Regions from separate parts of the Desulfosporosinus sp. SYSU MS00001 genome, predicted to be linked through region 1. Evidence: riboswitches for the same ligand, from Rfam matches in the RefSeq annotation. Region 1 holds a riboswitch; each other region holds the start of a gene.

Region 1 (3,120 bases):
TGAAACAAATTTTGTTTGTTCATCAGTAAATATCGGAACGACTAAAGCTGGAATAAATATGGATGCAGTCAAACGAATGGGAGAAGTTATCTTAAATTGCGCTCAAAAAACTTCTGCTCAAGATGGAATTGGTGCAGCGAAACTTGTTGTTTTCTGTAATGCTCCAGAAGATAATCCTTTCATGGCGGGTGCATTCCATGGTGTTGGAGAACCAGATTGTGTGATTAATGTTGGGGTAAGCGGTCCGGGGGTTGTAGCAAAAGTTGTGAAAGAATTTCCTGATGCAGATTTTGGGGAACTCTCCAATCTCATAAAACAGACTGCCTTTAAAATTACACGAATGGGTGAACTGATTGGCCGAGCAGCATCGAAGGCTTTACAAGTTCCCTTTGGAATTGTCGATTTGTCCTTGGCTCCAACACCGGCTATTGGGGATAGTGTTGCTGAGATTCTAGAAAATATGGGTCTTGAACGTTGTGGAACGCATGGTACGACGGCTGCTTTAGCCTTATTAAATGATGCGGTTAAAAAGGGCGGTGCCATGGCTTCTTCTCATGTGGGAGGCTTAAGTGGTGCATTTATCCCTGTCTCAGAGGATGCCGGAATGGTTAAGGCTGTGGAGGTTGGGGCTTTGGATCTGGATAAATTGGAAGCCATGACCTGTGTCTGTTCTGTTGGACTAGACATGATTGCCGTGCCAGGGGATGTGAGTTCTGAAACCATCTCTGCAATTATCGCTGACGAAGCTGCTATTGGCATGATTAATAAAAAAACAACTGCTGTCAGAATCATTCCTGCTATCGGTAAAAAGGCTGGGGAACGTGTGGAATTTGGAGGCCTATTGGGCGGAGCTCCGGTCATGAATGTTCATCCGTTTTCCTCGAAAACCTTTATTAATCGCGGCGGTCGGATTCCCGCTCCAATTACAAGTTTATCCAACTAATAGATTTGCTTTTTTAGTGTCTAAATAACTGATTTTATCTGAAAAACTTAGTTTAGATGACAAAAAGAATCCGTAATTATCTTTATACTTTATTAATCGAAGGTATAAATGGCTAAAAGGTTTTTTACAAAGTTATGATAATCAGGTACAATAGGCAATGTAATCACAACAACTAATTTTGCTTTGGGCTATGGAGCGTTATTCTAGTGCACGATTGGCAATCGAAGGCGGGCCTAATAATCCGCCGAGGGCATACCGATGAAGTTCCTGGTGGTGGCTTTCGACGCCCAGTCGAGGGTTGTTGCTGGGAGTTAAGGAATGAGGGGGATCCGCAATGGCATGCGGGCGCTACCCTTTTCCGTGGAGGCCTAAGTGCGTGGCTTTTATAGCTACGGCTTAGGGTAGAACCTGCATTAGGAAGGAACTTAGTGCAGTGTAGCCTGCCTTGAGGTGGAAAAGTTGGGAAGGCTTTAAGAGGTTTGGAGGGCGTTGGCCGATGCTTTTCAAACTGCCGGAAATGCTTTTCTGCAAAAGAGGCTAGATTGTCTAGGAGTGTTAAGGAAACTTCTAGAACGTTAACTTAAGAGGATTGAAGTGAGGACTAAGTGGTGATCAAGTTCTGGTGATGGCGACATCCCAGGCTGGGGAAAAGGAGAAATCGCCTTTAGGGAAACCGAAGGAACTCAGCGGGAAAACCTACTTGACCTAAGCCTCAATATTGACTCTTTAGCCTCCTATTGTCCAAATAAAGTCCGTCTCTCAATTTGAGAGGCGGTTTTTATTTGTTTTACTATTGGTTATTATGGTGCATATTTCCATGAATTATTGCAGGGATTTTTAGACATACTGGCGAATAGCCTAACATAGGCGAATAGACTAATATAAAATGCTGAATCCAAACTTATGTTTGGAGCGGGGGATTTTATTGGGGTGAATCACGAATTCTCGTGTAGGGCTTACACCTTTAGCCCGAATCCGTCAACTAACCTCGTAAGCAAATGAAAGGTGGACTCTCATTGCTAATTTCCTCATCCGGACGGATGTGGTTAGGAAGCACAGTTCTGGCTGGTTTAATGTTGGCGAGCAGTTTATCAGTATCGGTTCCAGCAGCGGGTAAAATCGCAGCCAAGACAACGTTAATTTCCATTCCAACTGCGCCCTATACTAACATCGTCCGCACTCAGTTGCAGTGGCAAACTGCTTCTCTTACTTTCCAGGAGGGTAAGGATTCAACACCTGTTTCGAAACCCGTTTCATCGGCTTCAAGTACACCAAATAACGTAACAGAATCAGCAGATAAACTTCAATCAAGAGTTGTCCCGGAGCCAGCGGCACGATCAAAATCAATTCAAGTCGCTGCTGAGTCTCAGAAACAAGTATCGCGTTCGGTTACCTCTCAATTAATCAATAATGCTCTAAGCTTGCAGGGTGTTCCCTATCGTTTTGGGGGAACAAGTCGAAACGGCTTTGATTGTTCAGGGTTTACTCAATATGTCTATCGAGCCTCGAATACTTCATTGCCGAGAACTGCCGCAGAGCAATTTAGAATTGGAACCGTTATCAGTCGAGGACAGCTACAGGCAGGTGACTTAGTATTTTTCTCCACCTACGCTTCGGGCGCTTCTCACGTGGGTATTTATATTGGAGGGGGACGCTTTGTTCATGCTTCGAATAAAGGGATTCGTGTTACAAATCTGAGTGATAACTATTACGCAAACCGTTATTTGGGTGCCCGTCGAGTCAATTAGACTATGTTATCAAGGATTCATAAAAACAACAGCGAGAGATCGCTGTTGTTTTTATGATCAATCTAACAACGGGGAATCCAGGGAACGGGTCTGTATTGGAGACACTCCCCGCTTGATTTTGTCAAAGAAGCATTAATATTGCTTATATAGTTATCAGATATATTACATTGATGTGTGCGTTTGTAGTAACATTTTCGGCATAATTCTACTCTGTAATTCAAAATCATGGAATAGATTTCTCCTTAGGTAAAAGGTCATGGTTACCTGTAGGGTGAAAGTAATTAAAAATAGAGAGGGCAATTCCTTCGGGGAGCCCTGTAGACTGAAGTTCTTCCACAGAAGCCTGTTGTATTTCAGCAAGGGAAGAAAAATGCTGTAAGAGATGTTGCTTGCGTTTAGGGCCTATTCCTGATATTCCGTCAAGAACAG
Region 2 (3,120 bases), on a different contig from region 1:
CGATAGTGTTATATCAGGGTTAGGACAGGGTAAAGCTGGAGTAAGTCATTTAAGTACAGTTAGTGTAACAACTTCAATCGGAACTGCCCCGACCCTGCCTTCAACGATAACAGCTACTATGATGGATGGGACAACTAAAACAGTTGATGTTACATGGCCAGTTATAGAATCAAACAAATATGCAGTCGAGGGAAGTTTTTGCGTAATAGGTAATATAGCCGAGTCTACGGCTGTTAAGCCTATAGCTACTATTGAGGTTAAACCCGAGAATCCAATTCCGTCTTTAACAATTGACCAAGTGCAGCAAGATATTTTGGGTACATGGACAACGTCTGATGGAAAAATCACTTTGACATTTGATAGTGATGGAACGTTAGAAGTCACCCAAGTTAGTACAGGATATACCACAAACTATAAAGCAAGTTATTCGTTCCCTAATCCTACAATAATTAGAATTAAAAATTCTAGCTGGTCTGAAGAAGACAATTTTATATTAATTGACAAGTATCTTGAAATTTATAATATGGGTGTTCCACACATATTAGGTAATAACATAATTACAGGTGATTCGGCTTATTCAGGTTATCTTAATCATCCTATCAGTTTTCCCCCTTCTAGTAGTCCCGTAAATTTCATTTTTACAAAGATTAGCTGATGTAGCAAGTCGAGAAATAATACTTAATCTAAACTTTATACTAAATCAATTATTCATATTTTAATCCCTCTGAATGAGTTAGAGCGGGATTAAGCGATGGAAATAAGGGTGTTACTCTACGAACATGAGTAGTTCGTAGAGTAACACCCCTTTTTACGTTTCAAAATAAAACTGCGGGCCCCGAAGAGTCCGCAGTTGGCGTATAATACGTATAATAAGCTGCAAATATCGTAATTATACAATAAAAAACAATCTGAATTAAATGCTCTTATTAAAGCTTGTTTGGTAACTACCATATAAAACGCTAAAGCGAATTATTTATACCTTCGAGCTCCAAGATAATTTTTAACGTAAAAGTTGTCGCTCAGGCTGGTAATAGTTACCCCTTTTTTAGGGTTATCAGCATGCACGAATTTTCCGCCGCCGATATAAATACCTACGTGAGACGCTCCCTTAGAATACGTTGAAAAGAAAACTAAGTCTCCCGGTTGGAGATTACTCTTACTGACGGAACCGCCTGTTGCATATTGAGCATAAGACGTTCGCGGAAGAGAAATACCGGATCCAGCGAAAACATACTGAGTAAATCCGGAACAATCAAATCCTTTTAACGATGTCCCGCCAAAAACATAGGGCTTTCCTACTAAACTTACAGCATGATCGATGATGTCAGAATGGTTACTGCTGCCGCGAGATACATTGGCATCATCATCTTTCATAGAATTATTTGACGCGGCCTGAGCAACTTGAATCATATGTACGGATGACGTACTTTCAGGCGGAGAGATTTCTGCTGTTTGCGTAGTTTTCGTCTGAATTTGATTCTCGTTTGGTATTGCTGTCATCACGGTAGGTATTGTTGGATCAAAGATTGGATCAGTTTTCTGTGCAGGTAACTGTTGGTGAATAAATTGTGGAACAATGGCTGACGTTGAAGAGGATGTTGAGATACTAGAATTCATGAAAGAATTGAAACTCAAGCTTTGTGACGTTAATGGGACTAGAACATTCCCTACCAAGAGCATCCCGGATAGAATGACACCTGATAGTTGAGACAGGGCTGGAGACAATTTCATTACCTTTTCACCTTTCATAGCTTACGAGGTTAGTTGTCGGATTCGGACAAAAGGTAACAGCCCTACGCCATATCGGCGATTCACCCCGTTTAGAAATAAAATCCCCCGTTCTAGAATAATTTCCAGATTCAGCTTTATTTTTCTCGTCCATATTTTCATAAACAAGAATTCGACAGAATTCGTTAATATCCTCTAAAATGAAATGTGTAATATTTGGCAGGGAACCATTTTTATACAAATCGCATTAATATAGATTGTGATATGTTTCACATAAGTAGAGTCCAGAACAAACTGTAAAAACGCCAAATCATGATCGATTTGGCGTTTTTACAGTTTGCAGTTAGGAGATATCCCGGTAGATTATATAGCAAACTCAGAGAATTTTATGGCATACTAAATTACTTTTAAGCCTGAATATCAATCATATGTAAATTATTTTTGAGGTTTTGTGTGTCTTTATTGCTCGTGCTTTGTTGAGCGGAATTTTTGTTTTGATTCTTTAATTCAAGCTGCGTTAACTGGGCTTGCAGCAGCTCAATTTGAGCTTGCACTTGCTGCGTTTTCATTTGTTTCGTTTGAGCGTCATCATTACTCTGATTCTCAGTTTTCAATTCTTGTTGGAGTTTTAGTATTTGGTTTTGAATTTGTTTAATTTGACTATTATTAGTTGATGAAGAATAATCGTTATTAGATCCAAACGATACTGCTGAAACGTCCATAGAAAAATTTCCTTTCTAAATTAAATAGTTGAACTTCTGAAAAACACCTTTAAAATTGATAATGATCTAATCCAAAAACAAAGCCAATAAAAACAAGTTACTACAGGTAATTGAATCTTAGCTGAAAATTAACTGAATTTTAGCTGAAAATAGCACAGAAGTAACTCTTGAATTTTTCGAGAATTCTTTGACCGAATCTTTTAGTTATGTTTCTTTAGCCGAACAGTTCACTGAATAATTACCATAAGGATCGAAGAGGGCTTGGTTAATTTGAGAGGAAATGCTTAACGAGGTGTCGAATAGTTAAAGTTGGATATTTAGATGTCATTATTTTTGTTTTTGTAGAAGAATTTGAAGAAAATTTGGGGCGAGCCCCCATAAAAAGTAGAAGCCCTATCGTATAAAAGGGTAGGAGGAAGAAAGCATGCCGGAATGGGAAGACCAATCGACGTGGCAGCGTTTGAAAGAGGATTCGAAAGCCCGAGAGGATTTTTTGGCCAAATCTCAAATGTTTATTTGTCATGTGGCTAGTCAGGCGTGTTTTCATTTTCTGGAATGGGGCAGAGATGAGGAATTATCAGAGGCTTTGATCGCTTTTAACGAAGCCATCGATTTGTTTATAGCTGATAAAGGCGTGCCCTTTTTAGCATTTGCCAGACTTTTAATCAAA
Region 3 (3,120 bases), on a different contig from region 1:
GTTCATCCTTACCACTGCCTTTTATTGAGAATGGCTCTCCAAAATTCATGTATATAGGCTTATTCCTGCTTATTGGCCCCAAGTCTTTAAGGATTTTGCCATTTCCCCAGAAATCAGTTTTAATTGCTGCCGGAATTACTTTAACCCCAGCAGCCTTGGCTAATTTGATCCCTAAGGAATTAAATTTTTCAGGTTCAAAGGTTAAGGTTCTCGTACTCTGAGGGAATATGATTACAGATGTTCCTTTATTTAAAAGCTCTTTTCCTTTTTCCATGACTATTTTAAAGTCTTCCCGAGGGTTATCTCTGCCTACGACGATGGGATCTCTTGAACGCATGATTGAGCCAAAAAACGGATGTTTAATTAAGCTGTCTTTAACAACAAACGTCACATTCATGAAGGGTTCGATTAAGCAAGGAAAAACAAAAGTTTCCAAGGTGCTCATATGATTACTAATAAATACAACCGGCTCATGACAAGAAGAGATATTATCTAACCCTCTTAAATGAAATTTACCGCCGCATCCTTCAATAATTTTTAAGATATCGATGCTCGATTTAACCCAAACAGCATCATCATAGCGTCCTTGATTCGCCAAAATACGTGCCTGGTTTATAACATTGACTACTCCGGCTACAAAAACCAACCGGGTATCCAGAACAAGACGGTCCCCTAAAAAACGTTTATTTGGAGGGGTGTCATATGAGTTAGTATGAAAGTAAGGCTGCAAAACGTGATACCTCCCCGAGAAATTATAATTAAATCCGTAATAAATTCCCGATTCCTAGGTCATATTGTACCATTATCCTCTATACGAGTGAAGTAGTTGGTCGACAGTTGTATGGCACTTGTATGTACGGATAACTAATCAGCATAATTGTGTAATCTCTGGTTTGTAACATTTGTTCACACTTTCGTAAAACACGTTCATAGTTTGGTAAATACCATTTAATATACCTCCGGTATAATTACGAAAGGAGGCGAAGAACTCCTATCATTTTAACGCCTTCCGGTCCAGGAAACATCTTCCTGGACGAATAAGGTTGACACGTTTTGGCCGCCAACTTATAATACTAAAAACTAGTTGTCAGTCATTCCAACTAAATAGCTAAAGACGCGCTGAGTTCCGCACTTAGTGGAAACGGGGGACCCATATTTTCGGGGTGAATCCGGCTTAAGCCGGTAGGGCTATCTCTTAGCCCGAATCCATCAGCTAACTTCGTAAGCGCTTTCAAGAGAAAACTTCTGAAATAGGGTCCTGCGTTCAGTATGTTAACGCAGGACTCTTTTATGCATTTTGAAAGGAGGACTGCCAACTTGCCGGTTCCTTCCGGGATATAAATCGTTGGATGAAATAAAAAAATGAGTTTATTATTATTGGTACCCCCATAAAAAGTAATATTCTTATGTATTACTAAGTGAGACACTATGGAGGTTTCAAGGAGGAAGTAAATTGAAAGAACTTAAATTCCGAGTTTGGGATAAGGTCAGGCAAAAAATGTTTAAGCCTCAAGCCATTTCCTTTGATACGCAGACGTTAGCTCCCTTCGCAGTCAGTGTGCCCGGTCGTTCGTGGGAACCGGCTGAAAAGTTTGACTTGCTGCAGTGGACAGGTTTGTCTGATGCCAAGGGTAGTAATGTTTATGAAGGTGATGTTATTAGCATTTCCTCGGTTATGTACCAGGTGATTTGGAATAAATCCATTGGCGGTTTCGAACTCTTGGAAGCAGGAAGCTCTTTTAAGAGAAACATTATTGATGTTGGAATTGGCGAGATCGTCGGAGATCCATACCAAAATGTCCCTTTGACTGTAACTTCTGGATTGTAAAAATGGGCTCAATGCTTTGTTGGAAATCCGCCGCCGAGGGAGGAAAAAAATGGCCTATTGTGGTAAGGTACTGCTGGTTGACGATGACCAAAACGTTTTGGAACTGGTCAAATTATATGGGGAAAGGGAAGGTTTTAAAGTTATTGGTGTGAGTGACGGCGACTTGGTTCTCGCCGTATTCGACCGGGAAAATCCTGATGTGGTAATCCTTGATATCATGCTTCCTGGTCAGGACGGGTTAACCCTCTGTCGTAAATTAAGGGCGGTTCGGATGGTTCCGATTATCATGCTCACAGCTAAGGGGGAGGAAGCAGACCGCGTTTTGGGACTGGAAATGGGAGCAGATGATTATGTTTCCAAACCGTTCAGTCCCAGGGAATTGGTGGCCAGAATAAAAGCGGTCTTGCGCCGTACCCAACCGATAGAAAAAGCAACGTATTGGAAATTAAAATATCCGGGGCTGGAAATCCTGGCGGATACCAGGACCGTTTTGATTGATGGTGAAAAAGCGGAAGTTACTCCCAAAGAATTCGATTTGATGTATTACCTTGCCCTGAATCCGCGCCGGATTTTCAGCCGGGAGGAACTGCTTGCAGCTGTCTGGGGATATGATTTCTTCGGTGATCAGCGGACAATTGATGTCCACATCCGCAGGTTAAGGACCAAACTGGCATCTTTGCCGGTTGAATACTTGACAACCGTCTGGGGTGTGGGATACCAGTTTACACCTCCTGCCAAAGGAGGAGCGACCACGCCGTGAATATATATCTGGAGAAGGGCAGGCAAAAACTTCAATGGGTAATCCGAGCCCTGCATCGATTTGGGCTTCGTATTAAACGTTTACTGCAGGAACAATTTAACAAAAATCTTTACACCAGGATCTTGTTTACGAATGTCACAGCTTTTGTCATTGCTTTTCTTGTCGTGATGCTCTTTTCCAGCTTTGTGGTTAAGCAGGTAACCTACGATCAGATTCAACAAGAATTGTTACGGGAAGCTAAACGAGTAAACTTTGCTTTACTCCAACAAACGGACAGCCCATGGAGCGTCCCGTTTGATCAGCGATCAAACAGTCAGGTTCAGGCTCAGGCTCAGCAGGACTTCTTGAAATATCTGGCCGGTATCTTTGACGCTAAAATTACAATTTTTGATATGACAGGAAAGATTACAGCCACATCTGCTGAGCAGGAAATGGTGCCTGGCAGCCAAATCGATAACAAATACATTCAGATACTTCAAAAAGGTTTAATATCGACGACCCGATCTGTGGATCCGGATACCGGACAGCCAAT

What was found. A riboswitch is a leader RNA that binds a small molecule or an ion and turns the genes downstream of it on or off. The one in region 1 is predicted to bind cyclic di-AMP.
Region 2: linked by a shared signal. The riboswitch ahead of ACPUYX_RS16655 (C40 family peptidase) and the one ahead of ACPUYX_RS12840 (C40 family peptidase) in region 1 are both predicted to bind cyclic di-AMP.
Region 3: linked by a shared signal. The riboswitch ahead of ACPUYX_RS11510 (YopX family protein) and the one ahead of ACPUYX_RS12840 (C40 family peptidase) in region 1 are both predicted to bind cyclic di-AMP.

The regions. Positions count from the first base shown of each region.
Region 1 is NZ_JBNFTW010000006.1:190,188-193,307, reverse strand. It holds gene ACPUYX_RS12845 (PFL family protein) at 1-943, shown strand, start outside; cyclic di-AMP (ydaO/yuaA leader) riboswitch at 1,821-1,956, shown strand; gene ACPUYX_RS12840 (C40 family peptidase) at 1,960-2,691, shown strand; gene uvrC (excinuclease ABC subunit UvrC) at 2,915-3,120, opposite strand, start outside.
Region 2 is NZ_JBNFTW010000010.1:79,492-82,611, forward strand. It holds gene ACPUYX_RS16650 (cell wall-binding repeat-containing protein) at 1-655, shown strand, start outside; gene ACPUYX_RS16655 (C40 family peptidase) at 970-1,731, opposite strand; cyclic di-AMP (ydaO/yuaA leader) riboswitch at 1,735-1,875, opposite strand; gene ACPUYX_RS16660 (FlxA-like family protein) at 2,136-2,450, opposite strand; gene sigI (RNA polymerase sigma-I factor) at 2,875-3,120, shown strand, end outside.
Region 3 is NZ_JBNFTW010000005.1:261,671-264,790, reverse strand. It holds gene ACPUYX_RS11515 (lysophospholipid acyltransferase family protein) at 1-730, opposite strand, end outside; cyclic di-AMP (ydaO/yuaA leader) riboswitch at 1,108-1,243, shown strand; gene ACPUYX_RS11510 (YopX family protein) at 1,454-1,828, shown strand; gene ACPUYX_RS11505 (response regulator transcription factor) at 1,878-2,588, shown strand; gene ACPUYX_RS11500 (sensor histidine kinase) at 2,585-3,120, shown strand, end outside.